DNA from 2 places in the Polycladomyces abyssicola genome. Region 1 is predicted to be linked to the other one. Evidence: a T-box and tRNA genes for the amino acid it is inferred to sense, from the RefSeq annotation. Region 1 holds a T-box; the other holds one or more tRNA genes.
What was found. The T-box of region 1 lies ahead of trpS (tryptophan--tRNA ligase). A T-box ahead of a tRNA ligase gene usually reads a tRNA of that ligase, here a tRNA-Trp.
Positions count from the first base shown of each region.

Region 2: it encodes a tRNA-Trp, which carries the amino acid that the T-box ahead of trpS (tryptophan--tRNA ligase) is inferred to sense. The anticodon was not compared.

Region 1 is NZ_AP024601.1:2,183,812-2,192,994, forward strand. Features, by position in the region: gene spoIIP (stage II sporulation protein P) at 1-1,026, opposite strand, end outside; gene gpr (GPR endopeptidase) at 1,136-2,218, opposite strand; gene rpsT (30S ribosomal protein S20) at 2,417-2,683, shown strand; gene trpS (tryptophan--tRNA ligase) at 2,846-3,838, opposite strand; T-box leader at 3,883-4,105, opposite strand; gene KI215_RS11045 (CcdC family protein) at 4,293-4,799, shown strand; gene KI215_RS11050 (gluzincin family metallopeptidase) at 5,027-5,548, shown strand; gene KI215_RS11055 (M1 family metallopeptidase) at 5,541-6,533, shown strand; gene KI215_RS11060 (NAD(P)H-dependent flavin oxidoreductase) at 6,612-7,679, opposite strand; gene KI215_RS11065 (2-thiouracil desulfurase family protein) at 7,800-8,297, opposite strand; gene KI215_RS11070 (phytoene desaturase family protein) at 8,442-9,183, shown strand, end outside.
Region 2 is NZ_AP024601.1:2,652,975-2,662,157, reverse strand. Features, by position in the region: rRNA gene KI215_RS13290 (23S ribosomal RNA) at 1-2,674, shown strand, start outside; rRNA gene rrf (5S ribosomal RNA) at 2,740-2,856, shown strand; tRNA gene KI215_RS13280 (tRNA-Ser) at 2,882-2,975, shown strand; tRNA gene KI215_RS13275 (tRNA-Phe) at 3,081-3,156, shown strand; tRNA gene KI215_RS13270 (tRNA-Thr) at 3,161-3,236, shown strand; tRNA gene KI215_RS13265 (tRNA-Trp) at 3,247-3,320, shown strand; gene KI215_RS13260 (YugN family protein) at 3,322-3,747, opposite strand; tRNA gene KI215_RS13255 (tRNA-Cys) at 3,803-3,876, shown strand; tRNA gene KI215_RS13250 (tRNA-Leu) at 3,979-4,065, shown strand; tRNA gene KI215_RS13245 (tRNA-Arg) at 4,071-4,147, shown strand; gene KI215_RS13240 (glycosyl hydrolase family 18 protein) at 4,135-5,775, opposite strand; gene KI215_RS13235 (hypothetical protein) at 5,957-7,612, shown strand; gene KI215_RS13230 (S8 family serine peptidase) at 7,715-9,183, shown strand, end outside.

The DNA of each region.
Region 1 (9,183 bases):
CAGAATACTCCGAGGAGACAAGGATTGGTTGTATTCGCCGTTGCCCGTGGCACGATTTTTGAGAAATACGCCTTTGGACAATCCCGGATACAAGGATTCCAGTTTGTTGTGCAGTTGACGTGCCAGCTTCAGATTTTTCTCCCAATCCTCATGTGCCGTACCGATGACGAACGAAATGCGGGCGTAGGGCTTCCCGTCGATTGTCGTGGTGGTTTTGTCCCTGCGTTGCGAATCCCGATGAATATCGATGAAGTATTGCAAATCCTGATTTTGATGCATCGCCGCCAGTACCGTTTTACGGGAAGAGCGGTACAGTTTGGGGTGCGCTTCCTTATAATGCGCGGTGGAGACTTCCGCTCCGATTCCCAAGCGATCCAACTCCTCGCCCAAACGCTTGCCGACCATGATCACGTTTTTGTCCCAGTCATAAGCCATGTCGGGATCTTGCCGGCCCAACTCCGGCAAGTACGATTCGCTGAAATGTGTCTGGTAGATGAAGACACGCTTGACGGAAGGTGAAGGTGAAGGCTTATCCACACGATCTGACGGGATGCTGTTCTTTACCTTTTCGGATTGTCGCTCCAGTTCTTTGGCCAAATCCGGCGACGGTTCTGATTCGATTGGCACATCCGTGTATTTCACGCCTTGTCCGGCTACGACGATCTCGGTGTCAAACAAACTGAAACCGGGTAATTCCCGCCCGATAAACGTACGGGGGTCCTTTGGATCGATGCTGGTGGCCAGTTCAAAAAAGAGCCGGGACATCCGCCCATCGTCCTGCTTGTCACGCATCGTCGCCAAATATGGAATCTCTCTGCCCATCGCCCATAACAGCGTGTCGGCTGACAGGTGAGCGGTAAATCTGCCGAGATCGGAAGAGTGTGCGCTCCGTTCTGCCTCCAACATGGCGAAAGCGCCGGTAAAAATGAACACCAACGCTGTTCCCAGAATCAACAGGACAAATGATTGGCGTTCACGTGGTCCAGACATGTTCAACGTAGCAAAACCCCGATAACGGTGGCGCATTCCTCTCCCCCTCTATCATCCTTGTCTTATCCCAGGTATATGAAAGAAAGGGACAAGGTAGAACCTATGAAAAATGAATTGAATTGATAGAAAAACGGCTGTGTACCGTTCAAGTTGTATGAGCCGAGACGTTATCGATGGTAACGGATTCGTGCAATGCGCAATTGATTCCGTCCGCCACCAGTTTGCCGATATCGGAGATAAAATCGTCCACCTCTTTGGGGGTGACGATCAAGTTTTGTCCCAACGGTGAGAGCACTTCGTGAATCAACTGCCGTTTTTCCTCATCACTCAGCCCGCCGATCAATCCCAGAAAGCGGTTCTTGGCTGCCTCATCCACTTTCTGATTCTGCAACTCTTTCAAATCGGGTCGATTCAGCGGGTCAAGCGGGTTGGCCGGTTTTTTTTGGTTCATCTCGCGGTGAAGGTGCGACATCACCAGTTCGATCGTGTCATATGTAATCGTCGCCGCATCCACCACTGTCGGTACCCCGATCGCGATCACAGGCACACCCAACGTGTCACGGTTCAATGCTTTCCGTTTGTTTCCCACACCAGAACCAGGATTGATGCCGCTATCCGCCACTTGGATCGTAGTGTTGACCCGCGTCAATGCCCTGGATGCCAACGAATCGACGGCGATGACAGCGTCCGGTTTCGTTTTTTCCACAAGACCACGCACTATTTCGCTGGTCTCGATCCCGGTTGTCCCCATCACCCCCGGCGAAATGGCGCTGACCGAACGGTACCCTTCCTCCACTTGTTCCGGCATCAGCTGAAACAGGTGGCGCGTAATCAGTGTGTGTTTCACGACAAACGGCCCCAGTGCATCGGCGGTCACGTTCCAGTTGCCCAACCCAACGACCAAGATTTTGTCGTCTTCGGCAATTCCCGACTCTTCGAGAAAACGGGAAAATTCCCGGGAAAAATGGACGGCCACCCGATGTTGCAGTTCTGAGTCCTTGCTTCTGAGTCCCGGCACTTCCAACGTCAGATACGTACCCTGCTGTTTTCCCAGTGCACGGGCTCCCTCCTCGTTCTCCACCCAAATCCAGCTGGTTTTGATGCCATCCTCCTCGTATTCTTCCATTCGCACACCGGGGATTTCCCCTTCTTCGCGTCCTTTCAACGCTAAATCATGGGCTTCCCGCGCGAGGTCCGTACGAATGGCCAAGGCACTCAAATCCAACATCGGCCGATCTTTCGCTTCGTCCCGTTTGTTGGTGTCATGCGCCATGTCGATAACCAACTCCTCTCGCTCAGATACATCCTATTTTTGCCACACATTCCCCCTCATTATTCCAAGCTTGCAATTTGCCCATTGCCGTGCTACAATTTAGCATGTTGCACGCTAAGGGACGCAATGGTGGTATCTGCAGGAGGTGAAATCATGGCGAACATCAAATCTGCGATCAAACGGGCGAAAACCAACGAAAAACGCCGGATGCATCGCGCAGCCCAAAAATCCGCCATCCGTACGGCCATCAAAAAATTCTTGGCTGCAGTGGAGGCCAAGGATAAAGAACAAGCGGCCGTTCTGTTGCGCGAAGCTTCCCGGAAATTGGACAAAGGCGTCACCAAAGGCCTTCTCCATAAAAATGCCGCAGCTCGGAAGAAATCCCGCTTGGCTCAAAAATTGAACGCCCTGAACGGTTAATCGGACGACCCCACGCAGGGTCGGCTTTTATTATTGATCATAACTGGACATAGACATAATAGAAGGTCCGGGCAATCTGCCCGGACCTTTATGTTCAGGATCCCGGTATTCTTCTCTTGGTTCCGCCTACAATCCCCTGCAAGGACGGTACGTACATTTGCATTACCGGCCAAACGGCGGTACCAACCCCATCGCTTCCTTCATCCTGGCCAGTGTTTCATCCGCGATGGCACTTGCTTTTTCCGCACCTTCAGCCAGTACGCGTTCCACTTCCCCCGATTGCCGCAGTTCGTGATAACGCTCACGGATCGGTGTGAGATGTTCCACCACTGCTTCGGCCACTTCTTTCTTCAACTGCCCGTATCCTTTTCCTTCAAAATGCTGGACGGTTTCCTCGATCGTCTGTCCCGTGATCAGGCTGTAAATGACCAACAGATTGCTGATCCCTGGCTTGCTCTCCGGATCATAGGCGATACAGTTCTCCGAATCGGTCACCGCTCGTTTGATCTTCTTCACGATCACATCCGGCTCATCCAGAAGCGCAATGTAGTTGGCTTCACTTCCTGCACTTTTGCTCATCTTTTTCACCGGATTGTCCAATCCCATGATACGCGCACCGATCTTCCCGATCAGCGGTTCCGGCAGTGTCAGCACTTTCCCGTACCGGTTGTTAAACCGCTCGGCCAAGTCGCGCGCCAATTCCAGGTGCTGTTTCTGGTCTTCCCCCACCGGAACGGCATCCGCTTGGTACAGAACGATGTCCGCTGCCTGCAGAACCGGGTAGGTGTACAAACCAACAACCACGCCATCGGACCCCTGGCTTTTTTCCTTAAATTGCGTCATGCGGTTCAACTCACCCATACGGGCTACGCATTGCAACAACCAACCTGCTTCCGTGTGCGCCCGAACATGGGATTGTACGAACAGTGTCGCCTTTTTTGGATCCAAGCCGGCCGCCAGATACAGCGTCGCCACTTCCAATGTCTTCTCCCGCAATTCATCGGGATCACGCGGCACGGTCAATGCATGAAGATCAACCACACAGTAGAAGCATTCGGCCTCATCCTGCAATTCCACAAACCGCTTCAACGCACCGAGATAATTGCCCAGATGCAGATTTCCCGTCGGTTGAATGCCAGACAACATCCGTTTCATGTCCGATTCACGCTCCTTTTTTCCAAAATAAAAAACCCCATCCCCATAGGGACGAGGCATTCCTCGCGGTACCACCCTGCTTCGCCGAATATCGGCGCACTTGATTGCCATAACGGTTTGCGACCGGTTCCGCCTACTCGGACGATTGAGTATCCTTTCGGGAAACGGCTCCGAAGCCCATTCACGCGGAAGCCCGGTTGACTCGCACCCACCGTCAACTCTCTGAACGGGCCGGTCCGCGCTACTCTTCTTCTTCTTCGCCTTTGTCAGTATCCGATTGTCCGTTTTGCGTCCGACGCTCACTTTCATCCCAACCCTGAAGGGCTGAGCTTTCCCGCTCACTCATGATAACAAGATAACAAGAAATGGCGACGGATGCAACCTGACTTACCGAAATATTTACAAACCCAGACTGGTATGTTACGATTTCGGTGTTCAAGTAGGAGGGTTGACCATGCAAGCCTTCGGAGTGAAACCACTGCACATCGCGGCCACGCTGGGATCACTCATCATGGCCCTTACCATCGTTGTGATCCGGTTGCGTGCAACCAAGAAACCGACATCGGCCAAAAAGATCATACTGCCACCGATCGCCATGAGTACGGGGTTTCTGATGTTCCTCTACCCGCCGACCCGTATCCCCGTTTCCTGGGGAATCATCGCTTTTCTCGCCGGCGCTGTGTTTTTCTCCTACCCGCTGATCCGCACATCCCATTTTCACGTCGTTGGCGGTGATATCTATCTGAAGCGATCCAAAGCGTTCATCTTCATCCTGCTCGGGCTGCTGGTCTTGCGTCTTGGCTTGCACACCTACGTGGAAGAACACATTTCCATTCCGCAGACGGGTGGGGTCTTCTTTATCCTCGCCTTCGGCATGATCCTGCCGTGGCGAGTGACAATGTATCTTCAGTATCGGCGATTACTGAAGCGAATTAAGACTGAATCGCATCATGCAGACTGAGAGATGTGGAAACGGTTTATTCATAATCAGAGAGCCAGCCGGCTCTTTTTTTATTTTGCGCTTTCCGAGTCTTCGCTCGGTTGAGCTTGACATTCACTTGGGGAGCATTGCTGCCTAACGGAATGGCCATAGCCCCGATTTTTATTTTTTTAAAAATAGTTCAATAGTCCCAAGGAATCGTTTCCACCGCGCAAGAAAGATATCCCTAAAAAGAGGAGGGATGCCATTTGAAAAAAACAAGGTTACTGTCCGTACTCACCACAACCGTTTTCCTATTGGCGGGGACCGTTAGTTGGCCGCTGTCTCCTGCCGTCACACACGCACAACCTGCGACGGACCCGGCGGACATCCCCGGTGTCTATCAACCGGCCAATCCGCACCCGCATGTGAAGGCGGTGCCCCGGACGAAGTCATCCGCCCACCGGAATGACCGCCTGCTCGGTCCCGCCCGCCCTCATTACCGGATGAACGTCACCTATGATGCCAACCGTCATACGATCACCGGAACGATGAACGTGACGTTTGGCAACAATCTCGGTTTTACGCTCCATGACCTGTATTTCAATGTGTGGGCCAACGCGCGGGATTTCACGGAAGCTGGCGGAGGAACACAGATCCAATCCGTCAAGGTAAACGGAAATCCGACCGCATTTTCCTTAAGCGAAACCGCGCTTCACATCACCGGCCTCAACTTGGCCCCCAACAGTCGACCGGAAGTGCAAATCGCTTTTTACCGTCAAAGTGCCTGAACTGCAGGACCGTTTCGGATGGCATGGCACCACCGTTTCTCTCGGCAACTGGTTCCCCATCCTGGCCGTGTACGATGAAGAGGGCTGGAACACCGATCCCTATTTCCCTTACGGAGAATCGTTCTATTCGTTAACCGGGGATTTTGACGTCCTGTTCACCACCGACCGCAGCCAGGTGGTGGCGGCGACCGGCACGCAAGTCGGCAAAACCATCTTCCACAAAGACTTGGCCACTTACCATTTCCGAGCTCAAAATGTCCGCGACTTTGCGATGGAGTTGGACCCGAACTACCATGTCCGGCAGACATCGGTCGGCGATGTGAAAATCAACGTGTACTATACCGACCGGCAAGCCAAGTATGCCGACGCGATGTTGGAGGCAGGACGCGGTAGCATCGCCCTGTTCAGTGAAAAGTTCGGAAAGTACCCGTGGCCGGAGTTGGACATTGTCAGCATGGAAGGATGGTTTGGCGGGATGGAATATCCCCAACTGATCATGATGAGCCTCAACGACAACCGTACCCAGGAGTGGGTGAAGTCAGTAACGGCACATGAAATCGGCCATCAGTGGTTCTATGGCATCATCGGCAATAACGAATATGATGAGCCGTGGCTGGACGAATCATTTGCCACCTTCGCCGCAGCGCTATACATGAATGATTTGAACGGGTTGACAACGGAACCGACGAAGGAGGAATACTATCACGTTTCCTCCCCCGTTTCCACATTCACCCAGCATGCAAATGAGGGTGGGATCAATGCGTACCGCCAGATGATCTACGGATACGGCTCCCGCACGTTGAACGAATTGCGGATGGAGCTGGGTGACGATACCTTCTACCGTGCCATGCACGCCTGGTTCCAGGCCAAGAAGTTCGGTGTAGCCACCACGCGGGACTTCATCCGGATCATGCAGCAAACCAGCGGGCGGGATCTGCACGATTTCTTCGTCAGCCACCGTGTGTATGTCAACGACCAAGAGTGAGCGAAAAGGGGAGTTATGGAAGTAACCATACGGCCGCTCAGCTCGGAGCGGCCATTATGATAAACCTTCACGCACTCCCTACGTCAACCGACTAACCGCTTTCTCCGTTTCCTTGACCAATACCTGTATCAACGCTTCTGCCGTCATCTCCCGACTCAGTCGGGTGCCTTGTCCCGCCCACATCGACAGGAATTCGGATCGTCCCTGCTTGCCCGCCGCTTGCCGGATTTCCCGGGTCAACGCATTTTGTACCGGATAATCGGGTAGTTCGACATCCGCCATCTCCTCAATGAACCGGTTGCGGATACCTCGTGCAGGCTTGCCGGAGAAAGCACGCGTCAGAGTCGTACTCTCATCGGTCGCGGACAACACCGCTTGCTGGTGCAACGGATGGGCGCCGCTCTCGCGGCAGGTCAAAAACGCCGTTCCCAATTGCACGCCTTGCGCTCCCAACGTCAAGGCCGCGGAAATTCCCCGGCCGTCCATGATGCCGCCTGCGGCAATCACCGGGATGCGGACGGCGTCCACCATCGCCGGGATCAACGCCATCCCGCCGATCAACGCTTCATCAAACCGGCTCAAAAACGTTCCCCGATGGCCGCCCGCCTCAAACGCCTGGGCCACCACCATATCCACACCGCTCTCTTCCAATGTGACCGCTTCACGCACGGTTGTCGCCGTGCCAATCACCACGACATCGCGTCCCTTCAAAGCTTGCATCCATTCGGCCCCCAACTTGCCAAACGTAAAACTGAGTACGGGGACCCGTTCTTCCAACACCACTTCCATCTGTTCCTCAAACGCCGGAGCGAACTGTTTGGGAAATTGTGGTTCTGATGATAACCCCAGTTCTTTTCGATAGCGACGCATTCTCTCCTGAACACGGGAAATCCGTTCCTCCGACACTTCATAAGGTTCCGGGACGAACAGATTGACGGCAAACGGGCGGTCGGTCAACCGACGCACAGTGCGAACGGCATCCCGCAACTGCTCGCCCGTCCAGTAACCGGCCCCCAACGTTCCCAGTCCTCCCGCCTCCGAAACCGCCGCGGCCAACTCCGGCGATGCGGGACCACCCGCCATTCCCGCCTGGATGATGGGATATTGCACACCCAACTTGCGTGTGACTTCGGTCTCCGACCACATGGACCTCCCTCTCCCCTTTGTTGGTATTGACGTTCATTTTCATCATAGCAATAGATTCAAAAAATAAAAAACAAGGGAAAATCTTCCCCTCTCTTCTGAATCGCGACGTACAGTACGGGTTTAATCTTGCGGATCCTTTTCTCCTTCCCATGTTTCTTCCGACACGACTTCGATGCCGTGCCTTCGCAACAATGCGGCAGTTACCCCCATTCCTGCCTTCAATGTTTTGCTGAATGTCCCGTCGTAAATGGCACAACTGCCGCATGACGGGCTCCGCTCCTTCAAAATCGCTTTTTTGGCACCGATCGCTTTTGCCATGGCCAATGCTTCCCGTGCACCGGCCAGGAATGCTTCTGTCACATCATTCCCTTGGTTATCCACGACACGAGCCCGGCCGTCCAGCACATCGTCTCCGTCACCACCGACGATCTCCGCCGGATTGCGTGGGGTGGGCAGACCACCCATCTGTTCGGGACAAACGGGAATCGCCCGCCCTTTCCGAACCAGCCGCTGGATGGCATCGATCCGGTTGTGCCTTTGGTCAAAACGGCAGTGAATCCCGGCGAAACAAGCGCTGACGATCATCGGGGAAGTTTTCTCCCGATCTTTTTGCCCCATCTCCTTCACCTCCTGAAACAAAAACAAAACTTTCAGACACCCATTATCCCCTACGCGATGGGGTGGCAATTTTGTTACAATAATCTATGGAATACAAGAAAACGCTTTATCTTCAGTGGCAATCAGAATAGGAGTGTGTCATCCGTGTCAGAAAAAGTAGTTGTTGTCGGTGGTGGATTGGCAGGACTGAGCGCGGCCGCGCGCCTGGCCTACCATGGTTACGAAGTCACACTGTTAGAAAAAGCACCGAAGTTGGGTGGTCGGGCGATCACCATCCCGATGAAAGGATTTAATTTCAATTTTGGAGCTCATGCCATTTACGCCCGTGATAAAAGTGTCCTGCGCAAATATGAACACGAGCTAAATCTCAAGGTGAACTGGCGGGATTTCTCCCCCAAAAAAGCGTATTACGATCTGGGATCGTTCACAACCCCGATGCCGTCCACTTTGGAACGGTTATTTCAAACCAAAATCTTGGACAACAAAAACAAATTGCGTTTCGCCTATGAAGTGATCAAAACACTGGCCCATATCGAACGGGGGGAAGACGGGGTTCCGATCGGCGAATATCTGAAAAAAGAGCCGGAACCTTTGCGCGATTTGCTGTTAACGCTTGCATCCTCCAACTTTTTCACCAATGAGCCGGAGAAAATACCGTCCCCGCTATTTTTCCAATATTACAGCCGATTATTTGCCACTCATCACGCTGTGGCCTACATCGGCGGCGGCTGGCAATCCATTGTGGACGGTTTTGCGGACATTCTCACCAAAAACGGCGGTCGAATCCTGACCAAAGAAAAAGTGCAACAAGTGGAAACGGAAGACAACCGCGTCACAGCGGTTCACGGGAAGGATACGGTCTATCACGCCGATCATTTCATTTTCT
Region 2 (9,183 bases), 470 kb from region 1:
ACAGCCCAAACCGTCGGGTTTTGCCCGGCGGGGTTGTGGGGCGTCTCACATGGAGTGATAAAAGGCGAGGGTAGACGAAGTGACCTGGAACGGTCCGCCATAGGAGGTAACAGCCCTGTAGTCGAAACCTTCGCCTCTCCGAGACGGACCCCGAGTACCGCGGGACACGTGAAATCCCGTGGGAAGCAGGGAGGACCACCTCCCAAGGCTAAATACTCCCTGGCGACCGATAGCGAACCAGTACCGTGAGGGAAAGGTGAAAAGCACCCCGGGAGGGGAGTGAAAGAGAACCTGAAACCGTGTGCCTACAAGCAGTCGGAGCGTCCTTGGGGCGTGACGGCGTGCCTTTTGTAGAATGAACCGGCGAGTGACGGTCACGTGCGAGGTTAAGGCGAGAAGCCGGAGCCGTAGCGAAAGCGAGTCTGAACAGGGCGAATGAGTACGTGGTCGTCGACCCGAAACCGGGTGATCTACCCATGTCCAGGGTGAAGTTGAGGTAACACTCAATGGAGGCCCGAACCCACTGGTGTTGAAAAACCAGGGGATGAGGTGTGGGTAGGGGTGAAATGCCAATCGAACTCGGAGATAGCTGGTTCTCCCCGAAATAGCTTTAGGGCTAGCCTCGGAGGATGAGTGACGGAGGTAGAGCACTGATTGGGCTAGGGGCCCTTCCCGGGTTACCGAACTCAGTCAAACTCCGAATGCCGTTTACTTTACTCCGGGAGTCAGACTACGAGTGCTAAGATCCGTGGTCAAGAGGGAAACAGCCCAGACCACCAGCTAAGGTCCCCAAGTGTCCGTTAAGTGGAAAAGGATGTGGGGTTGCCGAGACAACCAGGATGTTGGCTTAGAAGCAGCCATCATTTAAAGAGTGCGTAATAGCTCACTGGTCAAGTGACCCTGCGCCGAAAATGTAACGGGGCTAAACGGACCACCGAAGCTGTGGGTGTATCGGAAGATACGCGGTAGGGGAGCGTTCCCAGGGCGTCGAAGCTGTGCCGGAAGGCATGGTGGAGCGCTGGGAAGTGAGAATGCCGGTGTGAGTAACGAAAAGAGGGGTGAGAATCCCCTCCGCCGTAAGCCTAAGGTTTCCTGAGGAAGGCTCGTCCGCTCAGGGTAAGTCGGGACCTAAGCCGAGGCCGAAAGGCGTAGGCGATGGACAACAGGTTGATATTCCTGTACCACCTCCACTCCGTTTGAGCGAAGGGGGGACGCAGGAGGGTAGGGGATCGCGCGATTGGAAGTGCGCGTCCAAGCGGTAAGGCTGATCGGATAGGCAAATCCGTCCGGTCATAAGGCTGAGCCGTGATGGCGAGGGAAATTGAAGTACCGAAGTCCCTGATCCCACACTGCCAAGAAAAGCCTCTAGCGAGGAGTGAGGTGCCCGTACCGCAAACCGACACAGGTAGGCGAGGAGAGAATCCTCAGGCGCGCGGGATAACTCTCGTTAAGGAACTCGGCAAAATGACCCCGTAACTTCGGGAGAAGGGGTGCCTCGGTAGGGTTAACAGCCCGAGGAGGTCGCAGTGAAGAGGCCCAAGCGACTGTTTAGCAAAAACACAGGTCTCTGCTAAGCCGTAAGGCGAAGTATAGGGGCTGACGCCTGCCCGGTGCTGGAAGGTTAAGGGGAAGGGTTAGCCGAAAGGCGAAGCTCTGAACCGAAGCCCCAGTAAACGGCGGCCGTAACTATAACGGTCCTAAGGTAGCGAAATTCCTTGTCGGGTAAGTTCCGACCCGCACGAAAGGCGTAACGACTTGGGCGCTGTCTCAACGAGAGACCCGGTGAAATCGTAGTACCTGTGAAGATGCAGGTTACCCGCGGCAAGACGGAAAGACCCCGTGGAGCTTTACTGCAGCCTGATATTGAATCTAGGTACAGCTTGTACAGGATAGGTGGGAGCCTGAGAAGCCGGAGCGCCAGCTTCGGTGGAGGCGCCGGTGGGATACCACTCTGGCTGTACCGGGGTTCTAACTCGCAGCCGTGATCCGGCTGGAGGACCGTGTCAGGTGGGCAGTTTGACTGGGGCGGTCGCCTCCTAAAAGGTAACGGAGGCGCCCAAAGGTTCCCTCAGCGCGGTTGGAAATCGCGCCTAAGAGTGTAAAGGCAGAAGGGAGCTTGACTGCGAGACCTACAAGTCGAGCAGGGACGAAAGTCGGGCTTAGTGATCCGGTGGTTCCGAGTGGAAGGGCCATCGCTCAACGGATAAAAGCTACCCCGGGGATAACAGGCTAATCTCCCCCAAGAGTCCACATCGACGGGGAGGTTTGGCACCTCGATGTCGGCTCATCGCATCCTGGGGCTGAAGTCGGTCCCAAGGGTTGGGCTGTTCGCCCATTAAAGCGGTACGCGAGCTGGGTTCAGAACGTCGTGAGACAGTTCGGTCCCTATCTGCCGCGGGCGTAGGAAATCTGAGAGGAGCTGTCCTTAGTACGAGAGGACCGGGATGGACGCACCGCTGGTGTACCAGTTGTGTCGCCAGATGCATCGCTGGGTAGCCAAGTGCGGACGGGATAAGCGCTGAAAGCATCTAAGCGCGAAGCCCCCCTCAAGATGAGATTTCCCATCCCCTCGTGGGAGTAAGACCCCTTGTAGATGACGAGGTAGATCGGTCCGAGGTGTAAGCGCAGTAATGCGTTGAGCTGACGGATACGAATCGGTCGAGGGCTTCCCCTCACTCGCAAGTGAATGCAGACGATCCCGTAACCAATTTTGAAGGTGTAACCAAACACCATATCCTGTCTGGTGGTGATAGCGGAGGGGAACCACCCGTTCCCATTCCGAACACGGAAGTTAAGCCCTCCAGCGCCGATGGTACTTGGGGCGGGAGCCCCTGGGAGAGTAGGACGCTGCCAGGCAGGTTTTCTCCTCTATAGGCAACGCGGAGAGGTGTCCGAGCTGGCCGAAGGAGCACGATTGGAAATCGTGTAGGCGGGCAAAACCCGCCTCGAGGGTTCGAATCCCTCCCTCTCCGCCATTTTCATGCCGACTTCTGGATTACAGGAGTCTTTTTTCAACAATTTGAAAACGAGGAATCCGGTTGACGGATCCCCCTTCACTATGTTAGGATAAATTTCGCCTTGGTTCGGTAGCTCAGTTGGTAGAGCAGAGGACTGAAAATCCTCGTGTCGGCGGTTCGATTCCGTCCCGAACCACCATTATGCCGATGTAGCTCAATTGGTAGAGCAACTGACTTGTAATCAGTAGGTTGGAGGTTCGAGTCCTCTCATCGGCACCACGGGTAGTGGAGGGGCGTAGTTTAATGGCAGAACAGAGGTCTCCAAAACCTCCAGTGTGGGTTCGATTCCTACCGCCCCTGCCAATTAATCCCGGAATCCGTTTTGAATCCGGGTTTCAAGCTCTCGAAGCGCCGATTGTGCTCTGTCGATCCATTTCTCATCGACAGGAGCGTCTTTAACGGCCGGTTCTTGGAACTGGTCGATCAAGCCGGAAAAGACACCGGTATTGACACGATCATCCGGTCCGGCTTGGAATTCGTGACGCAGCACAAAAGGCCGGCCGAGCTTGACGGTGGCGTTGGGGTCACCGATTCGCCCTTTGACGGAGGAAACGGGAACGCGCAGGTAAGATTGATGCGCATCCGATTCCCGGTCTAGGGCCTTGTCAAAGTAACCGTGGTCATATTCATACGCACCGCCCAATTGGAATCCTTCTTTATCAAGCAGGGATTCCACGTCGGCAAAACGTCCCTGTACGTTTTCGATGATGGGTGAGTGTAGTGGGATCATGGATACCCCTCCTTTCAAAATAGTGTGCGACAGGATACTGTCGATCATACGACAAGGCGGCATAGCCAAGTGGTAAGGCAGAGGACTGCAAATCCTTTATCCCCGGTTCGAATCCGGGTGCCGCCTCCAAAATCTAGAAAAAAATTTCTTCGAAAAAAGGGTTGACATCATGAACAAGCTATAATAAAATAAATGATGTCGCCGCTGATTGAAGGACAAAAAACAAAACACGCGGACGTGGCGGAATTGGCAGACGCGCAAGATTCAGGATCTTGTGGTCGCAAGACCGTGGGGGTTCAAGTCCCTTCGTCCGCACCAACCATGTGCCCTTAGCTCAGCTGGATAGAGCGTCTGACTACGAATCAGAAGGTCGGGAGTTCGAATCTCTCAGGGCACGCCAAAGAACCACCATCCGCATGGATGGTGGTTTTTCCTTTCTTGGAAACAATCTGCTGACACGGGTTTTAACCACTGCATGATTCCGGGTGCGCTGTTTTCCCTTTTGCTCAAAGGTTGCTCATGGGTAACCCAATATCCTGTCGAGTGAGGAGTGGGTACGGGAAATAGCAGCCGGGGTCTGGATTTCCCACAGCGGCTACCTACTTCAAACGATTTCGATCTCATCGCTTGTTCAATTACCATCCACACTTTCGGATCTTCCGTTCCGATATACCAGTGGGTTACACCCCCGATATTGGGATATCGCTGAATGATGACATCCAGTTTGGCTTTGTAGCTGATGGTGTCCTGGAAATATCCTGTCTGAGTTTTACCATCTCGTCGATTCACCAGATAAGGTTCATGGTTTGCATCGCGCCGGAGGGGCCATCCATTTTGAAGCAGCACTTGTGCTGAGGAATAGGTTAAAGGATCTGGCGATGTCCGATCTGTCTTCCAAAGTTGGCCGACCCACGGAAAAACCACTTGGATTTTGTCCACCGGTATTTGAGTGACTGCAAAATCGAGAACTTTTACCAACCACGTGAGCGGGGTTCCGGGCCCCGGCTTTTTTAAGCTGTAGTTAAAAGTCATGATATTCACTTTGTCTGCATATCGGCCGAGATGTGCCCAGTCCTGAGCGATCTGCCCGGACCAATCTCCCGGTTCCCGGGTTTTGGGAAAGACGGAGATGTGAAGTTGTTTTCGTTTGGCGTGCAAATTCCGGGCGACAAGCACGACAAAGTCGGACAAGCGCTCTCGGTCCTGGGCGAGCAACGGCTCCAAGTTTAATTCCACACCGTCGATTCGTTGTTGCTCGGCCCATTGTACGATTTGTTTCGTCAAAAAACGTCGTCGGTCTGCCGTTTCCAGCCAGTAATGCAGACGCTTGGGATCCCACCCGTTTCCCAAAGAAAAGATGATTTGGATCCGATGTTGTCGCACCAGTGTCAGGGCTTTTTCGTTCTCTTTCGCCGAAGGAATGAGACCGATGGTGCCGTTCTGTTTTATTTCGTACCAAACGAAATATGCTGTGTCTATGGAGTCAGTATGTCGCTGAAAGGAAGTGGTGGCGGCATTCGTTTGCCAATACGGTACATAAACGGCCACCTTGGACCGGATGGACGGAACCGGCCGGTTGGCGGTCGGCGGAGCGACAACAGGTGGTGACGGGTGGGGCCTCCCGGCTTGGTCTGATGGGGTATGCTGATCGGTTGAATGCCAACGGTTATGTTTAGGTGGTACCGGCTGTTTTGCATCAGGGTAGGGAGAAGGGCCAGACTCCGCGTCTGTTTCTCCCCATTCATCCTCTCCTTCCCAACCGTACGGATCATCATCGTCGCTGGCAAACGGCTGAGTTGAAGACGGATCAGAAGGGTTTTGCTGTGGTTTCGTCACTTTCACCAGAGGGGCCCACCGGTTGACGGCGTATAGAATTCCCGCACTTGACGTGCCTGTAATCAACATAAACAGCAAAACGGTCCAAGTGGTAAATGACAAACCCCGCCACTGCCACGATCGTTTCTCCGGTTGTTTTTCGGGTGAAGATGGCGGTTTCGGTTTTCGATATAAATCATAATGATTCCGCATGGTCCTCTCCTCCTGAAAAATGGGTACATGCCCATCATAATGAAACGGCTCTGTGGGCAATAGTGCCAAAGGTCCTGATTTTTTTTTGTCATTCAAGGATGCTTATCCCTTTTCCTTGCATGGAAGGAAAAGGGATTATCCGTATAGTAATAACCGGTAGTGAGAAAAGGGGGGCCATTTCATGTGGAAAATGTGGTGCGGGCTGTTGCTGGCGTTTTTGTTGTGGGGAACTGGGGTAACCGGGCAAGCGATTCCCCAGACACAGGCAGAGGAAAGAAAGGCGGCGATGATGGCGGACTATGCCATGGAAATCAGGGAGAAAACACCACGGTCCGATGGGATTTACCATGTGGATACGCCCGCTATGATTCAACGGCTGAAGGAACTGAACATCAATACCTACTATTACCTTGTGTGGCATGAACGGACCGACTGGGATGATTTTGTTCATGAATTCATGCCTGCAGCTCAGAAAGCGGGCATCCATGTCATTGTTTATCTGGTCCCGCCGACGGAATCGACGGGGACGAGAAAATCGTATCCATATGTGACGGATTATCTCGCATGGGCACGGGCGATTGCCGAGATGTCGAAGCAATATCCCAATTTGATCGGTTGGGCAATTGACGATTTCAATCACAATCTGGATTTCTACACCCCGGCATATATGGAACAGATGAAAGAGACGGCCAAAAGCATCAATCCCGATCTGCAGTTTTATCCTGTCATGTATTCGGTGGCGTTGAACGAGGATTTTCTGAAAACGCGCGGTGCATTTATTGATGGCGTCATTCTGGCTTATCGGGACGATCCGTATCGAAATACGCAAATCTGGGCAACCGAACCGGCGCAAATTGAACAGGCGAGCGCGCTCACCCAAAAATACGGATTGGACCTGATTTGGATGGTGTACGCGTCCAAATTGTCCCGTACGCCGGCCAATCCCAGTCCCGTTTATGTGCGGGAGGTGTTACAGACGGCGCTGGACGCAGTGCGGGACGGGAAGATGGATGGAGTGGTCACCTACTCTTTGGCCAAGGAAAATCTGGCCGAACCGGAGGATCATAAAGCGGCCGATGGGAATGGTTATCTCAGCTTTTTCGTCCCGGCGGCAGTAGCCACCCGTCCTGGCGATCATGTGGATGCTACACAAACGATCCGTTCGGTACCCGGTCAGACGGATTCGTACAAACTCACTTTTCGGACGATGGACGAAGGCCCCAATGCCCCCGGATATCATGTGAAGCAGCTGCTGGTCGACGGGCAAGTCGTTTGGGAAGAGGATGTCGCAACGGAACTGACCGATCTCAAGTGGCGGGAGATCAGCCTAGATTTGACGCCGTATCTGAAAGGGAAGCCCCAAGCGACGCTGACGTTTCGGCTGATCGAAAAAAATGGCGTCAACAACTATTGGACCAATGTCGGTTTCGATTCGATCCGCACCGAAGGGTTTGAACTGGACAATCCTGAATTTGAAACGGATGCGAATTGGTCCATCGAACGAGACATACCCCGCCTGATCGGGGAAATCCTGCATTATGACCCCGAGCGGCAAGCGCATACCTTTCATCATGTCAACACCACGTATCTGACATACGATTTGTTTGATGACATCCGACTGGCGCACATCGATGAAGAAGTGAAAACCAATCTGGTGACCACAGCCGAAAATGCGATGGATTACTATTTCTCCGAAGAAATCGACAACGCGCTGAATCAACTGGAAGCGTTGGAGAACACGATTTCGGCACAATCGGGCAAGAAGATTCCTAAGGAGACGGCTGATGCATGGTTGAAGCAAATTGATGCCATCCGCGGGTTATACCGGACACAGTAAAAGGAAAAAATTTTTTGTCTGGTATTTTCAGTATAGAAGGATTTTACAGAATAAAAGAAGTATTATATATAGGCCAATCATATCAAAATTGGGGGGAACAGGATGCGCAGCCGAACTCGAGTGTTGTTCGCAGTGTTGTTGGCCGTTCTGCTCACAGTTACCGGTGCTTCCGTACCGGCTTCCGCATGGTATGATCCTTCTAGCGATCAAACGGTGGTCAAGTCGGGTGAAGACGGGTATTACTTTGTCGAGTTGAGCGACCCTGCCATCGCGGAGTACAACGGTGGAATCCAGGGATACGCCAGGACGAAGCCCGTAGCGGGAGATAAGATCAGCATACAGTCCGAAGCCGTTCAGTCCTATGCCAAACACTTGAAGAGCAAGCGAGACGCGGTGAAAAATTGGCTCCGGAATCAGGCTCCTCAAGTACGGGTAGTGACTGAATATGCGATCACCATAAACGGATTGGCCGTCAAAACCAACGGCACCGACCCGAGCATCCTGCGTCAGGCTCCCGGAGTCAAGCGAGTGGTCAAAAGCATCAAGTACCGCCCGGCAATGAATGTGAGCCACGAGATCATTCACGACATCCCGATGTGGAAATCCGGTTATGACGGGAAAGGGATCAAAGTGGCGGTCATCGACAGCGGGATCGACGCCAAACATCCGTTTCTGACCGATCCTGCTTTGAAGACGCCGGAAGGCTTCCCTAAAGGGGACACCCGTTTTACCAGCAACAAGGTGATCGTCGCGCGGGTATACTCTCCGGACCCAACCAAAACACCTGAACCGATCGACAGTCACGGCACACACGTTGCGGGTACGATCGCCGGCATCGCGGATTACCAAGATCCGTCCGGTGTTGCGACGAAGCCTCTGAGCGGTGTCGCGCCGAAGGCATATCTGGGTAACTACAATGTATTTCCGTGTAACGATTGCGAAGCGGAAAGCATTTATATCGCCAAAGCGGTGGAGGACGCGGTACGGGACGGAATGGATGTGGCCAATCTGAGCTTGGGCGGTCCGGCCGAACCCGGGTTTGACCTGCTGGCGGAAGTGGTCAACGCGGCTGTCGACGCCGGGATGGTCACCGTCATCTCCGCAGGGAACGAGGGACCCGGACCGATGACAATCGGTTCTCCCGGAACAGCGGACAAGGTGATCACGGTTGCCGCTGTGACCAACAAGCACTTCATCGGGTTACCGATCAAAGTGACGGTGGACGGAGTGGAAAAAACTCTGCCGGCCGGTTCCTCCGCACCTGGCGGACAAATCCAGACGCGAGTGGCAGCGCCGCTGGCCGTCGTCACCGATGATAACGGTACGGCCTGTCAGGGAATCACAGCCGATTTGACCGGCAAAATCGCCGTGATCAAGCGCGGTGGATGCACGTTCACGCAAAAAGCTACAGCGGCTCAGGATAAGGGAGCTGTCGGCGTGATTTTGATCAACAACAGTGATGGTGATCCCACTGCCATGTTGGTGGAAGAAAGCGTCACGATTCCGATGGTGATGGTGTCGCTGAATGACGGGGATTGGATTTTGAAGGGACAATCGGCGTCCGCCGTGTT